One region of the Streptomyces sp. NPDC048584 genome, then DNA from elsewhere that is predicted to be linked to it. Evidence: riboswitches for the same ligand, from Rfam matches in the RefSeq annotation. Region 1 holds a riboswitch; the other holds the start of a gene.
What was found. A riboswitch is a leader RNA that binds a small molecule or an ion and turns the genes downstream of it on or off. The one in region 1 is predicted to bind S-adenosylmethionine.

Region 1 (10,068 bases):
AGGCATTCCCTCACTCCCCAGACGTGACTCCGCTCACGAAGCGACCGTGCGCCCGAGGCTCCGCCTTCATCGACCGGCTCACCGACGGCGCCGACATCTCCGTGAAGACGCTGGCCAGGACGCTCCCGTACGGGCAGTGCGCGCTGCGGACCGCTCTCAACAACTGTCAGCGCACGGGCCACTTGCGCCGCGGCCGGGAAACCGTGGCGGCGAGGGCGACCGCCGGTGGCACACGTCGACCGCGACAACTACACGGTCAGGGTCTACAGCGAGCCCAAGAACGGCCGCTATCAGCAGTCGCCGTCATACCCCTGGGGGACCGGCGTCGTACTCCCTGCCCCCGTGGACATCACCCTCGACACCGAGGAGCTCAAGGAGTACGCGGACTGACCCCGCCCACGCCCGAGGGCGGCACCCCCTGTCGGAACAGGGGGTGCCGCCCTCGGTCGTACGGCGGACGGGTCCGATCCTCGGGAGGATCAGAAGTCCATGTCACCGCCCGGCATGCCGCCGCCGGCCGGGGCCGCGGACTTCTCCGGCTTGTCGGCGATGACGGCCTCGGTGGTGAGGAAGAGCGCGGCGATGGAGGCGGCGTTCTGCAGCGCGGAACGGGTCACCTTCGCCGGGTCGATGATGCCTTCCTTGACCAGGTCGACGTACTCGCCGGTCGCGGCGTTCAGGCCGTGGCCCGGGGTCAGGTTGCGCACCTTCTCCACCACGACACCGCCCTCGAGGCCGGCGTTCACGGCGATCTGCTTCAGCGGGGCCTCGAGCGCCAGCTTCACGGCCTGGGCGCCGGTCGCCTCGTCACCCTCGAGCTCCAGCTTCTCGAAGACCTGGGAGGCCTGCAGCAGGGCCACGCCGCCACCGGCGACGATGCCCTCCTCGACGGCCGCCTTGGCGTTGCGCACGGCGTCCTCGATGCGGTGCTTGCGCTCCTTGAGCTCCACCTCGGTGGCGGCACCGGCCTTGATGACCGCGACACCGCCGGCGAGCTTCGCCAGGCGCTCCTGCAGCTTCTCGCGGTCGTAGTCCGAGTCGCTGTTCTCGATCTCGGCGCGAATCTGGTTCACGCGGCCCTGGACCTGGTCGGCCGAGCCGGCACCGTCGACGATGGTGGTCTCGTCCTTGGTGATGACGACCTTGCGGGCCTTGCCCAGCAGGTCGAGCGTCGCGTTCTCCAGCTTGAGGCCGACCTCCTCGGAGATGACCTCGCCGCCCGTGAGGATGGCGATGTCGCCGAGCATGGCCTTGCGGCGGTCACCGAAGCCCGGGGCCTTGACGGCGACGGACTTGAAGGTGCCGCGGATCTTGTTGACCACCAGGGTCGACAGGGCCTCGCCCTCGACGTCCTCGGCGATGATCAGCAGCGGCTTGCCGCCCTGCATGACCTTCTCCAGGAGCGGGAGCAGGTCCTTGACGTTGGAGATCTTGGAGTTCGCGATCAGGATGTACGGGTCGTCGAGGACGGCCTCCATACGCTCCATGTCGGTGGCGAAGTACGCCGAGATGTAGCCCTTGTCGAAGCGCATACCCTCGGTGAGCTCGAGCTCCAGACCGAAGGTCTGGGACTCCTCGACGGTGATGACGCCTTCCTTGCCGACCTTGTCCATGGCCTCGGCGATGAGCTCGCCGATCTGGGTGTCGGCGGCGGAGATGGAGGCCGTGGAGGCGATCTGCTCCTTGGTCTCGACATCCTTCGCCTGCTCGAGGAGCGCACCGGAGACGGCCTCGACGGCCTTCTCGATACCGCGCTTCAGAGCCATCGGGTTGGCACCCGCGGCAACGTTGCGCAGGCCCTCCTTGACCAGGGCCTGGGCGAGAACGGTCGCGGTGGTCGTACCGTCACCGGCGACGTCGTCCGTCTTCTTGGCGACTTCCTTGACCAGCTCGGCGCCGATCTTCTCGTACGGGTCCTCGAGCTCGATCTCCTTGGCGATGGACACACCATCGTTGGTGATCGTGGGGGCGCCCCACTTCTTCTCGAGGACGACGTTGCGGCCCTTGGGGCCGAGCGTCACCTTGACGGCGTCCGCGAGCTGGTTCATGCCGCGCTCGAGGCCGCGCCGCGCCTCCTCGTCGAACGCGATGATCTTGGCCATGTGAAGTGGTCCCTCCAGGACTGGGGGTGATTCCTTCGGACCGCGCCCGCGCCCGCGACGGACGGCTCGCCGGCCTTGTGGTTCCTTGCCCCACACGACCTGCGGGCCTCACCGACCCGGTCCTTACGTTGTCACTCTCACCTTCAGAGTGCTAACGCCAATGATTAGCACTCGACCCATGCGAGTGCAAGCGCCTATGGGTAGTACAGGGACGCGCTCAGCCGCCCGCGAACACGGCGCGCCCCCCGCGCGGGCACGCGGCGGGCCCGGCGCGGCACCCCGCGGGCAGGGCACAGACACGGCGCGAGCAGGGCGCGGGCACGGCGAAGGGCCCGCACCCCGGGGGGTGCGGGCCCTTCACCGGCAGAAGATTCTTTCGGCTGATAGCGCGTTCAGGCGCTGAGACGAACCATGTCGGCCTGCGGGCCCTTCTGACCCTGCGAGATCTCGAACTCGACCCGCTGGCCTTCTTCGAGGGTGCGGTAGCCGTCCATCTGGATCGCGCTGTAGTGGACGAAAACATCCGCACCACCGTCGACCGCGATGAAGCCGTACCCCTTCTCCGCGTTGAACCACTTGACGGTGCCCTGAGCCATGCCTAACTCCCCTATTACTGGCCCTTGCACGGATCCGCACTTCGCGGATCCGGGTCAGACCTCACCCCCCAACGGTTGGGGGCGTGCGCCGGAACGCGTCGACCGCGGCTGAATGTATCTGCCCAACTGCCGTCTGCAACAGGTCAATCGGACGAGAAATCTGGACGACACCGGTCCGGAATGTGGCGAGAATTCGCCTGAATTCAGGGCAAGCCGGACCGGACAATCAGCGCAAATGCCGTGGAAGGGGCCCGCACTTTGGCTACATCCAGTCGGGCTCGCGGCAGAAATCAAGGGTTCCCGATCAGTGGATCGGGGGCGTGTTCCCCAACTCTACCGCGCTCAATCCCATGGAATTGCCCCCTCCGCTTCTCTTACGGAGGGGGCAAAGTCCCAAACGCTCGGTCATCGTCATTACCGACGGTAATGATCAGCCTCCGGCCACCGCCGGAATGATCGAGACGCCGGCCCCGTCCGGAGTGGCCGTCTCCAGCCCCTGCTCGAACCGCACGTCGTCGTCGTTGACGTACACGTTCACGAACCGCCGCAGCTTGCCCTGGTCGTCCAGTACCCGGGCGGCGATCCCGGTGTGGTTCTTCTCCAGATCCGAGATGACCTCGCCGAGGGTCGCCCCCTCGGCGCTCACTTCGGCCTGCCCACCGGTGTAGGTACGCAGAATGGTAGGAATCCGTACGGTAACGCTCACAACAAAACCTCCGGTCAGGTGACTTACCCAGGGGGCGCGGGGCTGTATCGACATGCGGCTGCCGCCGCGTGGGCGCGATCAACCCCCGCCGACCCGCGGACGAGGACGAGAGAACGGCCGCTAGGCCAGCCCGGCCTCACGGAACGACTCGAGGCTGGGACGAATCGTCGCCGTCATCCCCGTGCCGGCGACCGCGTCCAGCGTCTTCAGACCATCGCCGGTGTTGAGCACCACGGTGGTCAGAGAAGGATCGAGCGCCCCGCTCTCCAGCAGCTTCCGGGTGACCCCCACGGTCACACCCCCCGCGGTCTCCGCGAAGATCCCCTCGCTCCGGGCGAGCAACTTGATCGCGTCGACGATCTGCTCGTCCGTGACGTCCTCCACCGCCCCGCCGGTACGGCGTGCGATGTCCAGGACGTACGGCCCGTCCGCCGGGTTGCCGATCGCCAGCGACTTGGCGATCGTGTCCGGCTTCTGCGGACGTACGACGTCGTGCCCCGCCTTGTACGCGGTGGAGACCGGCGAGCACCCCTCGGCCTGCGCGCCGAAGATCCGGTACGGCTTGTCCTCGACCAGACCGAGCCTGATCAGCTCCTGCAGCCCCTTGTCGATCTTCGTGAGCTGCGAGCCGGAGGCGATCGGGACGACGAGCTGGTCGGGCAGCTCCCAGCCCAGCTGCTCGCAGATCTCGTACGCGAGGGTCTTGGAGCCCTCCGCGTAGTACGGCCGCAGGTTGACGTTGACGAACCCCCAGCCCTCGCCGGCCGGGTCGCCGATCAGCTCGGAGCAGAAACGGTTCACGTCGTCGTAGTTGCCCTCGATGCCGACGAGTTCACCGCCGTAGACGGCGGCCATGACGACCTTGCCCTGTTCCAGGTCGTGCGGGATGAACACACAGGACCGGAAGCCGGCGCGGGCCGCGGCGGCACCGACGGCGCCGGCGAGGTTGCCGGTGGAGGAGCAGGACAGGGTGGTGAAGCCGAAGGCGCGGGCGGCCTCGATGGCCTGCGCGACGACGCGGTCCTTGAAGGAGTGCGTCGGGTTGCCGGAGTCGTCCTTGACGAACAGCTTGCCGGGGTCGACACCCAGCTCACGGGCGAGGTTGTCGGCCCGGACGAGCTTGGTCCAGCCGGGGTTGATGTTGGGCTTGTCCGCCACGTCCGCCGGGACGGGCAGCAGCGGCGCGTAGCGCCAGATGTTCGCGGGTCCCGCTTCGATCCGCTTGCGCAGTTCCTCGGTGTCGTAGGCCGAGAAGTCGTAGGCGATCTCCAGCGGGCCGAAACACTCCTCGCAGGCGAAGACGGGGCCGAGCGGGACGCGGTGGCCGCACTCGCGGCAGGAGAGCGCCGCTGCGGGGCCGAGGTCGACCGCGGAATCGGTGGTGCTTGCAACAGTCTGCACAGCCATGGAGGCGAGGCCCTTTCTCCTCATCTTCCTCACGACGCATCTCGCCGTGAGACGGATTTGGCACCTTCCCTAGCCGGGAGCCTCGCCACGTCTGTGTGACAAGAGCCGGCTGGAGGGTTGCCGGGGCTTCATCGGGCCGTATCCCTCTGCCCCTCTGGATGAGCGGTGTTCAGTTGTTGTCCACGCGGTGACCCCGGCATGCGGTGGTCACGGGCGTTGTTCAAGACTGTAACCGACGGCCTGCGGGGTGGAGAGTGCCCGTCCGAACCGCGAGACGGATCACAGGCCAGTGAGGAGCCCGGGAGCGTGCTGGAAGAAGTCGAACGCTGGCTGACCGACCGCTCCTGGTCCGTGGGCGACCGGCCGCTCCACCGGATCCTGGCGGCGAAGCGCGCCACGGGGCAGACCGTGAGCGTGGTGCTGCCCGCGCTCAACGAGGAGGCGACGGTCGGCGACATCGTGTCGGTGCTCCGGCACGACCTGGTACTGCGGGTTCCGCTGGTCGACGAGATCGTGGTGGTCGACTCGGGGTCGACGGACCGTACGGCCGAGGCGGCGGCCGCGGCGGGCGCGACCGTGGTGCACCGGGACGCGATCCTGCCCCGGATCCCCGCGGTGCCCGGCAAGGGCGAGGTGCTGTGGCGGTCGCTGCTCGTCACCCGGGGCGACATCGTGTGCTTCGTCGACGCGGACCTGCGGGAGTTCTCCTCCGACTTCGTCTCCGGCATCGTCGGCCCGCTGCTCACCGAGCCCGACGTGCACCTGGTCAAGGCGATGTACGACCGTCCGCTCACGGTGTCCGACGGACACGCCTCCGGCACGGTGGCGGCCGGTCAGGGCGGCCGGGTCACCGAGCTGATGGCGCGCCCGCTGCTGAACATGCACTGGCCCCAGCTGGCCGGTTTCGTCCAGCCGCTCGGCGGCGAGTACGCGGCCCGCCGGAGCCTCCTCGAGCAGCTGCCGTTCCCGGTCGGGTACGGCGTCGAGCTGGGCATGCTGGTCGACGCGCTGCACCTGGTGGGCCTGGACGCGCTGGCCCAGGTCGACGTCGGCGTCCGCAAGCACCGCCACCAGGACGGCCAGGCCCTCGGCCGGATGGCCGCCGCGATCTACCGCACCGCCCAGCTGCGCCTGGCCCGCGGCCATCTGATCCGGCCGTCCCTGACCCAGTTCGAGCGGGCGGGCGACAACTTCGAGCCCCGTACGTACTCGGTCGACACGGAGGAACGGCCGCCGATGACGGAGGTCGCGGAGTACCAGGCACGCAGGGTCGCCTGATCCGTATACGGCCGAAGTGTGCGTTTGAGGCCCCTGGGGCCGGGCTAGGTTGAGGCGTATGGCTGTCACGCAGGGTGCTCAGGTGCTGGTCGCGTCGAATCGCGGGCCCGTCTCGTACACGGTGGAGGACGACGGGTCGCTGCGCGCCAAACGGGGCGGCGGGGGGCTGGTGTCGGGGCTCTCGGCGATCGGGCCGGACGCGGGGGCGCTGTGGGTGTGCTCGGCGCTGTCCGACGGCGACCGGGAGGCGGTGCGGCGCGGGGCCGGCGAGGACGGCGTACGGATGCTGGACATCCCGGCGGACGTGCACGCGGACGCGTACAACGGGATCGCGAACTCGGTGCTGTGGTTCGTCCACCACATGCTGTACCAGACGCCGCTGGAGCCGGTCTTCGACGCGGAGTTCCGCAGGCAGTGGGCGTCGTACGAGGCCTACAACCGGGCGTTCGCCGAGGCGCTGGCCGAGGAGTCGGCGCCGGGTGCGGCGGTCCTGGTCCAGGACTACCACCTGACGCTGGTCCCCGGGATGCTCCGTGAGCTCCGCCCGGACCTGCGCATCGCGCACTTCTCGCACACGCCGTGGGCGCCGCCGGAGTACTTCCGCATGCTGCCCGACGACATCGCCGGGCAGTTGCTGCGCGGCATGCTGGGCGCGGACCGGCTCGGCTTCCTCACCCACCGCTGGGCGGACGCGTTCACGGCGTGCTGCGAGCAGTTCGCGGGCGGGCTCGGGGACACCCGGATCGGGGTGCACGGCCTCGGCGCCGACGCGGACTTCCTGCGGGCCCGGTCCCACGAGGCGGACGTCGAGGAGCGGATCGTGGCGCTCCGGGAGGAGATCGGCGAGGGGCGCCGGACGATCGTACGGGTCGACCGGACCGAGCTCTCGAAGAACATCGTGCGCGGTCTGCTGGCCTACCGGCAGCTTCTGGACGACCGCCCCGAGTGGCGCGAACGTGTGGTGCACATCGCCTTCGCCTACCCCTCCCGGCAGGATCTTGCCGTGTACCGCGACTACACCGCGGAGGTGGCACGGGTCGCGGAGGAGATCAACGAGCGGTACGGCACCGAGGGCTGGCGACCGGTCCTGCTGCACCTCAAGGACGACTTCGCGCGCTCGCTGGCCGCGTACCGGCTGGCGGACGTGGCGCTGGTCAACCCCGTGCGCGACGGCATGAACCTGGTCGCCAAGGAGGTCCCGGTGGTCTCCGACGCGGGGTGCGCGCTGGTGCTGTCACGGGAGGCGGGCGCGCACGAGGAGCTGGGTGAGGACGCGCTCACGGTCAATCCGTACGACATCGTCGAGACCGCCGGCGCCCTGCACGAGGCGCTGACGATGGGCCCGGAGGAACGGGCCGAGCGCGCCAAGCGCCTGACGGCGGCGGCGACCGCGCTGCCCCCGGCGCGCTGGTTCCTGGAGCAGCTGGAGGCGCTGCGGGAGACCGGCGGGCGTGGATAGGTTGGGACGCATGGGCAGCCCTACGGATTCCACGCCGGTGCCCGCCACGCGGGCGGGACGGGACGGACTGGACGCACTTCTCTCCCGGCCGGACAAGGCGCTGATCGGGCTCGACTTCGACGGGACGCTCGCGCCGATCGTGGCCGACCCGGAGCGGGCCCGCGCGCACCCGGACGCGGTGCCGGCGCTCGCCGCGCTCGCGCCGAAGGTGGCTTCGGTCGCGGTCGTCACCGGCCGGCCGGCGGACGTCGCGGTCCGTCACGGCGGCTTCGCGGGCGTGCCGGGTCTGGAGCACCTGGTCGTCCTCGGCCATTACGGCGCCGAACGCTGGGACGCGGTCACGGACACCGTCACCGCGCCCGCCCCGCACCCCGGGGTCGCCGCGGTCCGCGCGGAGCTGCTGGACCGGGCCGGGGCGTGGCGGGGCACGTGGGTCGAGGAGAAGGGCGGCCGCGCGGTGGCGGTCCACACCCGCCGGGCCACCGATCCGCAGGCCGCGTTCGACGCCCTGCGCCCGCCGCTCACCGAGCTGGCGGCGCGGCACGGTCTGATCGTCGAGCCCGGCCGCATGGTCCTGGAACTCCGCCCGCCCGGCATGGACAAGGGCGTCGCCCTTCTGGACCACGCGCGGTCCATCGGCGCGGGGTCGGTGCTGTACGCGGGCGACGACCTGGGCGACCTGCCGGCGTACGGGGCGGTCGAGCGGCTCCGTGCCTCCGGCGTCCCAGGGCTGCTGGTGTGCAGCGGCAGCGACGAGGTCACGGAACTGAGGGAACGCTCGGACCTGGTGGTCGACGGACCGGCGGGTGTGGTGGGGCTGCTGCGGGCGCTGGCGGGGCGTCTGCCCTGACGGGATTCGCCCCCGCCGCCCCTTCCCGTTCCCGACCCCGGGGGCGCTGCCCCCGGACCCCCGCTCCTCAAACGCCGGAGAGGCTGCGTTTTGCGGCGGATCAGCGCTCGGCGCGGCGGGATTCGCGGACTCGGCGGAGGCGGTTGACCGTGATCGGGTCGTGGGCCAGGGCCCGGGGGTTGTCCAGGAGGGCGTTGAGGAGTTGGTAGTAGCGGACGGGGGCCAGGCCCAGTTCCTCTCGGATGGCGCGCTCCTTGACGCCGGGGCCCGAGAAGCCCCGGCGTTCCAGGGCCAGGATGTCCTGCTCGCGCTGGGCGAGTCCCCCGTCTCCCGTGTCCATGCCCCGCAGGCTACCCCGCCGCCTCCGCGCGCGTCGCCGCCGCCTGGAGGCCGCCGAGGACGCCCGCGGGGCTGCCGTTCGGGGTGACCGCCTTGCCGATCTGCTTCTTCACCGCCGCGTTGACCGCCGCCCAGGAGGTGTTGCCGACCGGGTAGAGCTCCGAGGTCGCCAGCTGGTCGAGGAACGGCTTCAGGTCCTTGTCCTGCTCGGACGCGGCCATCGTCCGGGACGCGGAGACGGTGACCGGCAGCAGGTTGTACTCGCGGGAGAACGCGAGCACGTTGTCCTCGCTGTAGACGAAGTCGAGGAAGTCGCCGATCTCGTCGCGGTGGCCGTTCTCCTTGAAGGCCATCATCCAGTCGGCGACGCCGAGCGTGGCCTTGCTCTCGCCCTCGGCGCCCGGCGTCGGCACCATGCCGAACTTCACGCCCTTCGCCTTCGCCGTCTCCATCAGCGAGGGATGCCCGTTGAGCATGCCGACCTGCCCGGCGGCGAACGCCTCGAACGCGTCGGCCCGGTCGAGCTTGCCGGGTGCGACCGGGCCCGTCAGGCCCTTGCCGACCAGTTCGCTCTTGAGCCAGCCGAAGGTCTCGACGTTCGCCGCGGAGTCGATGCTGTAGGTGCCCGTGATGTCGGTGTAGCCGCCTTCACCGCCGAGCATCCACTGCATGGTCTCGGCCTGCGCCTCCTCCGGGCCGAGCGGCAGCGCGTACGGGTACTTCACGCCGTCCGCCTTGAGCGCCTCGGCGTCCGCGGCGAGCTCGTCCCAGGTCTTCGGCGGGGTGATGCCGGCCTCGTCGAACAGGGTCTTGTTGTAGAACAGCACGCGCGTGGAGGAGGCGAACGGCATGCCGTACTGCACGCTGTTGACCTCGCCCGCGGTGGTCAGCTGGGAGAGGAAGTCCGCCTGGACGGGGATGGAGAGCAGGTCGCCGGCCTTGTAGAGCCGCCCCTCGGCCGCGTAGTCGGCGTACGCGCCGATCTGCGCCAGGTCGGGCGCCTCGCCCGCGTCGACCATCTCCTTGACCTTGCGGTCGACGTCGTTCCAGGAGTAGACGTCCACGTCGATCTTCACATCGGGGTGCTCGGACTCGTACCGGTCGGCCAGGTCCTGCCAGTACTTCTCGGAGCTGTTGGACTCGCTGTCGCCGTAGTCGGCGGCGACCAGCTTCAGCGTCACGTCGGATGATCCGCCACCGAGACCGCATCCGCCGAGGACTCCCGTCAGCCCCAGTGCGGACACCACCGCGATCACCCTTGTCCTGACCCGCCGCTGCACGTGCCTTACCCCTGCCCCGGCGCTGACGCGCCATCGGAAAACATTCGATAA
Region 2 (10,068 bases), on a different contig from region 1:
CATGAGACGCACAGAGCCTCCTCGTGGCGCGGGCACCGGGCGAAGCCGTGTCGTGGGCCGCGCCCTGCTGGTGATCGCCCTCGGCGCGGGCGTCGCCGGCTGTTCCTCGGACGGCAGCCCGCTGTCCGCCGAGCCCTACGACGCGGCGGACCGGATCTCCTTCAGCGGCTCCATCGAGGCAGGCGAGAAGGCCGACCCCGACAAGCCCCTGGAAGTGGTCGCCAAGGACTCCGACGGCCGTATCACGGACGTCACCGCCGTGGACGCCTCCGGGCGCCACGTGGCGGGCGAACTGGCCGCCGACGGCAGCCGCTGGCACAGCACCTCCCCGCTGGCCGCCGACGCCCAGTACACGGTCCGGGTGAGCACCGAGGACGAGGACGGGGCGTCCGGTCGCAAGGTCCTCACCTTCACCACCGGCAAGCCGGGCACCGCCAAGCGGCTGGCCGTCACCTTCGGCCCCAGGGCGGGCACATACGGCGTCGGCCAGCCCCTCACCGCGGAGCTCAGCGAACCCGTCAAGGACCGCGCCCAGCGCGCCGTGGTGGAGCGTTCGCTGAAGGTCGAGTCCACGCCCGCCGTGGCCGGCACCTGGTACTGGGTGGACGACAAGAAGCTGCACTACCGTCCCCGGGACTACTGGCCCGCCCACGCCACCATCAGCGTGCGCAGCATCCTGGAGGGCATCAAGGTCAACGACCGGCTGCGGGGCGGCAGGACCGAGCCGCTGACCATCCGTACCGGCGACCGGGTGATAGCCGTCACCGACGCGGCCACGCACCAGCTGACCGTCTTCAAGAACGACGAGGCGATCAAGGAGATCCCGGTCACCACCGGCAAGTCCGGCTTCGAGACCCGCAACGGCGTCAAGGTCGTCCTCGGCAAGGAGCCCTTCGTACGTATGCGCAGTACCACCGTCGGCATCGCCGAGGGCTCCTCCGAGTCGTACGACCTCGACGTCCGCTTCGCCACCCGGGTGACCTGGAGCGGCGAGTACGTGCACGCCGCCCCCTGGTCCGTCGACTCCCAGGGCTACGACAACGTCAGCCACGGCTGCGTCGGCATGAGCACCGACAACGCGGAGTGGTTCTTCGACACCGTCCGCGAGGGCGACATCGTCAAGGTCGAGAACTCGGCCGGCGAGACGATGGAACCCTTCGGCAACGGCTACGGCGACTGGAACCTCGACTGGCAACAATGGCAGTCGGGCAGCGCCCTGACCGCGCAGAAGACCCCGAACACCCAACAAGGTGCACGCCTCCGGCCGACGGCGGCCTGACCCCCCGGGGGTGCTGCGGGCCAGCGCGGCCGGCAGCACCCCCGGGGCCCGGCCACACGCCCCGCTCGAACACGCCGCGGCCGGCAGCACCCTCAGGGGCGCGGGGAACCGCGCGACCAACCCCCACCGGCCCGCGGTCGCCGAACCACGGCCGGAACCGAGCTCCTGGGCCCTCGCGAAGAGCCTTACGCCCCCGCGAGAGCCTTACGCCGCAGCAGGGAGGCCAACGCCGAGGCGAACTCCACCGGCTCCACCGGCAAGGTGACCGCGGCCTCGGCCCGGCTCCACGTGGCCAGCCACGCATCCTGCGGCCTGCCGATCAGCAAAAGCACCGGCGGACAGTTGAACACCTCGTCCTTGATCTGCCGGCACACCCCCATGCCCCCCATCGGCACGGCCTCACCGTCCAGCACACACACGTCGATGCCTCCCCGGTCCAACTCCGCCAGCACCGCCGCCGGGGTCGCGCACTCCACGAACTCCACGACGGGCACGTCCGGCGCCGGCCGTCGCCCCGTGGCGAGCCGCACCTGCTCCCGGGTGTTGGCGTCGTCGCTGTAGACCAGCACCGTGGCGGTCGCCTGCATTGTTCCTCCACGCGTAAGAGAGAGGGCACGGCTCTGTCGGGAACTTCGGGTACCGATGGCGCGGATGCTACCCCCTCCGACCGCTTGTCAACACTGGTTCGGACACGCCTTCGAGACCCGTCCGCAACGCGCCGCGCATGGGCCATCCGGGCAGTCCAGGAGGGCCGAACACACCGAACGGCACCCCCGGGAGTGAGGGCGGGATAAGCGACCGACATAATGTCGGCGTGGCGACAGCAACGACAGTAGATACCGGGCACGCGCACCCGTCGGTCAACCGACCGAACCTCACCAGCGTCGGAACCATCATCTGGCTGAGTTCCGAGCTGATGTTCTTCGCGGCCCTCTTCGCGATGTACTTCACCCTGCGATCGGTGACCGGACCCGACTTCTGGTCGGAGAAGGCCGACGCCCTGAACTTCCCGTTCTCGGCGACGAACACCACGATCCTGGTGCTCTCCTCCCTCACCTGCCAGCTCGGCGTGTTCGCGGCCGAGCGCGGTGACGTGAAGAAGCTCCGGATGTGGTTCATCGTCACCTTCATCATGGGCGCGGTCTTCGTCGGCGGTCAGGTCTTCGAGTACACCGAGCTGGTCAAGCACGAGGGCCTGTCCCTCTCCTCCGACGCATACGGCTCGGTCTTCTACCTGACCACCGGTTTCCACGGCCTGCACGTGACAGGCGGCCTGATCGCCTTCCTGCTGGTCCTGGGCCGGACCTACGCGGCCAAGAGGTTCACTCACGAGCAGGCGACCGCGGCGATCGTCGTGTCCTATTACTGGCACTTCGTCGATGTCGTCTGGATCGGACTCTTCGCCACGATCTACATGATCAAGTAGGCGGGCCCGTACCCGCGCGCTCCGCAGGAGCGCACCAACCAGAAGCATCGACGCAGAAGATCCTGACACCGGGGTAATCCGTGAAAAAGCTCTCCGCACGACGACGCCATCCGCTGGCGGCGCTCGTCGTCCTACTCCTGGCGCTGGCATGCACCGGGGGGCTGTACGCCGTGTTCGCACCCGCGGACAAGGCGCAGGCCGACGAGTCCGCCCAGACCCTCACGATCGAGGAGGGCAAGAAGCTCTACACGGTCGGCTGCGCCAGCTGCCACGGCACCGGCGGTCAGGGCACCTCCGACGGCCCGAGCGTGGTGGGCGTGGGCGCCGCGGCCGTGGACTTCCAGGTGAGCACCGGCCGTATGCCGGCCGCCACCTCGCAGGGCGCTCAGGTCCCGCGCAAGAAGGCCATCTACAACCAGGCCGAGATCGACCAGCTCGCGGCGTACATCGCCTCCCTGGGCGCCGGCCCGGCCGTTCCCACCGAGGCGCAGTACGGCCCCGAGGGCGCCGACATCGCCAAGGGCGGCGAACTGTTCCGCAACAACTGCGCGCAGTGCCACAACTTCACCGGCAAGGGCGGTGCGCTCACGCACGGCAAGTACGCCCCGAGCCTGGACGGCGTCGCCCCCAAGCACCTCTACGAGGCCATGCTCACCGGCCCGCAGAACATGCCCTCCTTCCCCGACACCACGCTGTCGGAGCAGAACAAGAAGGACATCATCGCGTACCTGAACGCGGTCAACGGTGAGGAGACGGAGAGCCCCGGCGGACTGACGCTCGGTGGACTCGGCCCGGTCTCCGAGGGTCTGTTCGCGTGGGTCTTCGGACTCGGCGCGCTGATCGCGGCCGCCGTCTGGGTCGCCGCTCGGACCGCAAAGGCCAAGAAGTCATGAGTAGCCACGACATCCCCGAAGAGAACCTGCCCGACGCGCAGGACACCCCCCACGGCGCGGTGAAGCTCGCGGACGAGCGGAACCCGTTCGCCGACCCGGGGCTGCCGCCCCACGAGCACCGGATCCAGGACATCGACGAGCGGGCCGCCAAGCGGTCCGAGCGCACGGTCGCCCTGCTGTTCACGCTGTCGATGCTGGCCACCGTCGGCTTCATCGCCTCGTACGTGACGATCCCGGTCGACCAGTCGGTCTACATCTTCCCGCTCGGTCACATCGGCGCGCTGAACTTCGCGCTCGGCATGACGCTCGGTGTCGCCCTGTTCGCCATCGGCGCCGGCGCGGTCCACTGGGCCCGCACGCTGATGTCCGACCAGGAACTCACCGACGAGCGCCACCCGGTCGAGGCCTCCCCGGAGACCAAGGCGCAGGTCATGGACGACTTCCGGCAGGGTGCCAAGGAGTCCGCGCTCGGCCGCCGCAAGCTGATCCGCAACACGATGTTCGGCGCGCTCGCCCTGTTCCCGCTCTCCGGTGTGGTGCTGCTGCGCGACCTCGGGCCGCTGCCCGGGACCAAGCTGCGCCACACCCTGTGGTCCAAGGGCAAGCTGCTGGTCAACATGAACACGAACGAGCCGATGCGGCCGTCCGACATCATCGTGGGCTCGCTGACCTTCGCCAAGCCCGAGGGCCTGGAGGAGCACGACCACGAATTCCAGACCCAGATCGCCAAGGCCGCCCTGATGCTGGTCCGGATCAAGCCGGACGACATCAAGGACAAGCGCCAGCTCGAGTGGTCGCACGAGGGCATCGTCGCGTACTCGAAGATCTGCACCCACGTCGGTTGCCCGATCTCCCTGTACGAGCAGCAGACGCACCACGCGCTCTGCCCCTGCCACCAGTCCACCTTCGACCTCTCCGACGGAGCCCGGGTGATCTTCGGTCCCGCCGGTCACGCCCTGCCGCAGCTGCGCATCGGCGTGAACGACGAGGGCTACCTCGAAGCGCTCGGCGACTTCGACGAGCCCGTCGGTCCTGCCTTCTGGGAGCGCGGATGAGTACTACGACGACCCCCGAGTCCCGCTCACGCGGGAAGGCGCCGGCCGGTGAACGCGTCGCCGACTGGGCCGACGGCCGGCTGGGGATCTACTCCCTGGCCAAGGCCAACATGCGGAAGATCTTCCCCGACCACCCGTCGTTCATGCTGGGTGAGATCTGCCTCTACAGCTTCCTGATCATCATCCTCACGGGTGTGTATCTGACGCTGTTCTTCCACCCGTCGATGAACGAGGTGGAGTACCACGGCAGCTACGTCCCGATGCAGGGACAGCTGATGAGCGAGGCCTACAAGTCGACGCTGGACATCAGCTTCGACGTCCGTGGCGGTCTGCTGATCCGGCAGATCCACCACTGGGCCGCGCTGGTCTTCCTGGCCGGCATGTTCATCCACATGATGCGGGTGTTCTTCACCGGCGCGTTCCGCAAGCCGCGTGAGATCAACTGGCTGTTCGGCTTCCTGCTGTTCGTCCTGGGCATGTTCACCGGTTTCACCGGCTACTCGCTCCCGGACGACCTGCTCTCCGGCACCGGTATCCGCTTCATGGAGGGCGCGATCCTGTCCGTGCCGATCGTCGGCACGTACATCTCGTTCTTCCTGTTCGGCGGCGAGTTCCCCGGCGACGACTTCGTGGCCAGGTTCTTCTCGATCCACGTGCTGCTGCTGCCGGGCATCATGCTCGGCCTCGTGGTGGCGCACCTGATCCTGGTCGTCTACCACAAGCACACGCAGTTCGCGGGCCCCGGCAAGACCAACAAGAACGTGGTCGGCATGCCGCTGATGCCGGTGTACATGGCCAAGGCGGGAGGCTTCTTCTTCCTGGTCTTCGGTGTGCTCGCGGCCGTCGCGGCGATCGCCACGATCAACCCGATCTGGGCCATCGGCCCCTACCGCCCGGACATGGTCTCCACGGGCGCCCAGCCGGACTGGTACATGGGCTTCTCCGAGGGCCTGATCCGTGTCATGCCGGGCTGGGAGATCAACTTCTGGGGTCACACGCTCGTCCTGGGCGTGTTCATCCCGCTGCTGATCTTCCCGCTGGTCCTGGTGGCCATCGCGGTGTACCCGTTCATCGAGTCCTGGGTCACCGGCGACAAGCGCGAGCACCACATCCTGGACCGCCCGCGCAACGTCCCGACCCGTACCGCGTTCGGCGTCGCCTGGATCACGCTGTACTTCGTGCTCCTCGTCGGCGGTGGCAACGACCTGTGGGCCACGCACTTCCACCTGTCGATCAACGCCATCACCTGGTTCGTCCGGATCGCGTTCTTCGTGGCGCCGGTCCTGGCGTTCATCGTCACCAAGCGGATCTGCCTCGGCCTGCAGCGCCGGGACAAGGACAAGGTGCTGCACGGCCGCGAGTCGGGCATCATCAAGCGCCTGCCGCACGGTGAGTTCATCGAGGTCCACGAGCCGCTCAGCCAGGAGCAGCTGCACACGCTCACCGCGCACGAGCAGTACCAGCCGGCCGAGATCGGCCCGGCGGTCGACGAGAACGGCGTCCGCCGCAAGGTGCCGGCCACGGAGAAGCTGCGCGCCAAGCTGAGCAAGGGCTACTACGGCGACGACGGCCAGATCCCGAAGCCGACCGTCGAGGAGTACAAGGAGATCACGAGCGGCCACGGCCACCACTGATCACCCGAGGCACCATCCCAGTCGCCACACGACGGCGAAGGGCCCCCGTCCGTTCTTCGGACGGGGGCCCTTCGGCGTCCCCGGTCCTGGATAGGGTGGAGCCCGGGACCCCTCCCGGCATCCCGGACTCTTCTACGACCATCAGGAGCGGCCATGAGCGCTGTGACCCCCGCTGGAGGCGACACCGCGGCGGGCCGGTCCTGGCCCGCGCTGCTGAACGGTCTGCTGGACGGCCATGACCTGTCCGCCGACGACACCGCCTGGGCCATGGACCTGATCATGCGCGGCGAGGCGACCGACGCGCAGATCGCCGGCTTCGCGGTGTCGCTGCGCGCCAAGGGCGAGACCGTAGAGGAGATCACCGGCTGCGTCCGGGCGCTGTACGACCACGCCAACGTGATCCAGGTGCCGGGCGAGACGGTCGACATCGTCGGCACCGGCGGTGACGGCGCCAAGACGGTCAACATCTCCACGATGTCCTCCATCGTCGTGGCCGGCACCGGCGCCAAGGTCGTCAAGCACGGCAACCGGGCCGCGTCCTCCGCCTCCGGCGCCTCCGACGTCCTGGAGAAGCTCGGCGTCAATCTGCAGCTGACCCCGCGCCGGGTCGCCGAGGTCGCGGAGGAGGCCGGGATCACCTTCTGCTTCGCCGTGAAGTTCCACCCGGCGCTGCGCCATGTCGCCGCCGCACGTGGCCAGTTGGGCATCCGCACGGTGTTCAACTTCCTCGGCCCGCTGGCCAACCCGGCGCAGGTCAAGGCGCAGGCCGTCGGGGTCGCGGACCCCCGGATGGCGCCCATCATGGCGGGCGTGTTCGCCGGGCGCGGTCACTCCTCGCTGGTGTTCCGCGGCGACGACGGACTCGACGAGCTGACCACCACCGCCACCTCCCGGGTATGGGTGGTCCGGGACGGCGAGGTCACCGAGGAGGCGTTCGACCCGCGCGACGCCGGCCTCGACCTGGTCCCGGTGGAGGCCCTGCGCGGCGCCGACGCCTCCTACAACGCCGAGGTCGCCCGCCGCCTCCTCGACGGCGAGTCCGGCCCGGTACGGGACGCGGTCCTGCTGAACTCGGCGGCGGCCCTGGTCGCCCTGAAGCCGGGCCCCGGCACCCTGACGGACCAGATCCGGGCCGGCATGGCGCGGGCGGCCGAGGCGATCGACTCCGGCGCGGCGAAGCGGGTACTGGAACGCTGGGTGACGGTCAGCAACGCGTAACCGTTCCACGCCGTCATGTCCCGCGATCCGGACACGGGTTGCGGGACATCGATCATTTCGCGTACGTTCCTGTCCAGGTCATGAGTGACAGCCATCAGGCCCCGGCCGGCTGTCCGGCAACCCTCCGTCCGTGGCGGGGTGCCCCGGGTGAAGACCAGGCCGTGGGCAGCAAGGCTCACGGCAAGCGCGGACCCCTCGCCCACCAGGGGTCCTGGTCGTCGAGGAGCCTCCCGTGAGCAAGCGAATGCGATAGGGCCGCCGAGCCCCGCCTCCGCGCACCCCTTTCCCTTTTCTTCCGTGCTTGAGCGCCGCGCGCTCGTACGGGAATTCCGCCTGCCTCAACGGGAGTTCCGCCATGTCCGTCTCCACCGCCGCCGTCTCCACCGCCGCCGTCGCCGCCCCGTCCGTCCACGCCCCGCTGCCCGTCCTCGGACTGGACGTCACCGTCCCCCTCGCCTCCGGCGGCGAGGTCACCTACGCCGCCCTCGACTACGCCGCCAGCGCCCCCGCCCTCCAGCGGGTGTGGGACGACGTGGCCGCGTACGCGCCGTACTACGGCAGTGTCCACCGGGGCGCCGGATACCTCTCCCAGCTCTCCACCGACCTGTTCGAGAACGCCCGCCGTACCGTCGCCGAGTTCCTCGACTGCCGTACCGGCGACCAGGTGCTGTTCACCCGGTCCACCACCGACTCGCTCAACCTGCTCGCCACCGCCCTCCCCGACGGCTGCGAGGTGTTCGTGTTCGAGACCGAGCACCACGCGTCCCTGCTGCCCTGGCGGAACGCCCGCGTCACCTTCCTCGACGCCCCGCGCAGCCACCGCGCGGCCGTCGACACCCTGGAGCGCGCCCTCGCCGGCCGCGACCCGCACGGCCCCGCCCTCGTCTGCGTCACCGGCGCCTCCAACGTCACCGGTGAGCTGTGGCCCGTACGGGAACTCGCGGCCGTCGCGCACGCGCACGGTGCGAGGATCGTGCTGGACGCCGCGCAGCTCGCTCCGCACCACCCGGTGAGCGTCCGGGAGCTGGACGTCGACTGGGTCGCCTTCTCCGGGCACAAGCTGTACGCGCCCTTCGGGGCCGGTGTGCTGGCGGGCCGTACGGACTGGCTGGGGGAGGCCGAGCCGTACCTGGCGGGCGGCGGCGCCAGCCGTAGGGTCGCCCGGCGGGAGGACGGGGGAGTGGACGTCGAGTGGCACGAGGGCGTGGCCCGGCACGAGGCCGGCTCGCCCAACGTCATCGGCGCCCACGCCATCGCGTCCGCCTGCAAGGCGCTCGGCTCGGCGGGGTTCGACGCGTTGCGGGCCCGTGAGGAGCGGCTGATCCGCGTGGTGCGGGAGGGGCTGGCGGATGTGCCCGAGGTGCGGTTCCTGTCGCTGTTCGGGGACGACGCGGCGCGGGTGGGCGTGCTGTCGTTCGTGGTCGAGGGCTGGGAGAGCGCGTCCTTCGCCGCGGCGCTTTCCGGCTCGTACGGGATCGGGGTGCGGGACGGGTTGTTCTGCGCGCATCCGCTGGTGCGGGTGCTGATCGGCGCGGAGGGGGAGTGCGGGTCCGCGGATTCGCTGGGGGCGATCCGCGTCAGCTTCGGCGCGGGTACGCCCGACGAGCACGTGGAGCGCTTCGTGCGGGCGGTACGGGAGCTGGTCTGAGGGAAGCCGGCCCCTCCGGCGTTCGAGGAGCGGGGTCCGGGGCGGAGCCCCAGGTTCGGGACGGGAAGGGGCGGCGGGGGCGAAAAAATCCCGGCGCCCCGCCCCTAACTGTCCAGCCCGATGGCGAACGCGGCCTCCAGATCATGCTGGGAGTACGTCCGGAACGCCACATGCGTATCCGTCCCCTCCACCCCCGCGATCTTGCTGATCCGCCCCGGAATGACCTCCGCCAGATCCTCGTGCTCCCGCACCCGCACCATGGCGATCAGGTCATACGTCCCGGTCACGGAGAACACCTCGCTCACACTCTCCAGCGCGGCGATCTCCTCCGCGATCTCGGGAATCCGGTCCACACTGGTCTTGACGAGGACGATCGCGGTGATCACGGCTGGTTCTCTCCCTCGGGGGCCGGAGCAGGGGTGCCCTTCACTGTAGTCGCCCGCCCGAACCGCACCCACGCGTAGCCGAGCCCCAGCCCGAACCCGATCAGATGCGCCAGATACGCCACCCCCGGCCCCTCACCGGCCTGCCCCGTGGCCGCCACCCACTGCAGCGCCGCCCAGAACGGCAGCACCACCCACGCAGGCAGCCGCACCGGCAGGAAGAACAGGAACGGCAGCAGACTGGTCACCCGCGCCCGCGGGAACAGGAAGAGGAACGCGCCGAGCACCGCCGAGATCGCCCCCGAGGCACCGACCAGCGACCGCTCGGACCCGGCGTTGGCGGCGGCGTACCCCAGCAGCGCGAGATAGCCGCAGCCGGCGTAGCAGAGGCTGAACCGCACCCGGCCCATCCGGGCCTCGGCCATCGCCCCGAAGACCTGGAGGAACAGCATGTTGCCGAGCAGATGCACCCAGCTGCCGTGCACGAACAGTGCCGTGGCGGGGGTGAGGAGGGCCCCGGGGGTGATCCCGG

Region 2: another riboswitch for S-adenosylmethionine. It lies ahead of ACGFR9_RS31605 (aminotransferase class V-fold PLP-dependent enzyme); the one in region 1 lies ahead of thrC (threonine synthase).

The regions. Positions count from the first base shown of each region.
Region 1 is NZ_JBICWF010000005.1:115,485-125,552, reverse strand. It holds partial or broken gene ACGFR9_RS13225 (hypothetical protein) at 24-209, shown strand; gene ACGFR9_RS13220 (hypothetical protein) at 226-390, shown strand; gene groL (chaperonin GroEL) at 480-2,102, opposite strand; gene ACGFR9_RS13210 (cold-shock protein) at 2,495-2,698, opposite strand; gene ACGFR9_RS13205 (ubiquitin-like small modifier protein 1) at 3,129-3,404, opposite strand; gene thrC (threonine synthase) at 3,525-4,811, opposite strand; SAM riboswitch class I at 4,829-4,976, opposite strand; gene ACGFR9_RS13195 (glucosyl-3-phosphoglycerate synthase) at 5,118-6,089, shown strand; gene ACGFR9_RS13190 (trehalose-6-phosphate synthase) at 6,148-7,548, shown strand; gene otsB (trehalose-phosphatase) at 7,559-8,398, shown strand; gene ACGFR9_RS13180 (DUF3263 domain-containing protein) at 8,499-8,738, opposite strand; gene ACGFR9_RS13175 (extracellular solute-binding protein) at 8,749-9,984, opposite strand.
Region 2 is NZ_JBICWF010000018.1:95,837-105,904, reverse strand. It holds gene ACGFR9_RS31640 (Ig-like domain-containing protein) at 2-1,279, shown strand; gene ACGFR9_RS31635 (response regulator transcription factor) at 1,465-1,866, opposite strand; gene ACGFR9_RS31630 (heme-copper oxidase subunit III) at 2,094-2,705, shown strand; gene ACGFR9_RS31625 (c-type cytochrome) at 2,786-3,598, shown strand; gene ACGFR9_RS31620 (Rieske 2Fe-2S domain-containing protein) at 3,595-4,653, shown strand; gene ACGFR9_RS31615 (cytochrome bc complex cytochrome b subunit) at 4,650-6,287, shown strand; gene trpD (anthranilate phosphoribosyltransferase) at 6,441-7,505, shown strand; SAM riboswitch class IV at 7,582-7,698, shown strand; gene ACGFR9_RS31605 (aminotransferase class V-fold PLP-dependent enzyme) at 7,861-9,153, shown strand; gene ACGFR9_RS31600 (Lrp/AsnC family transcriptional regulator) at 9,258-9,539, opposite strand; gene ACGFR9_RS31595 (rhomboid family intramembrane serine protease) at 9,536-10,068, opposite strand, start outside.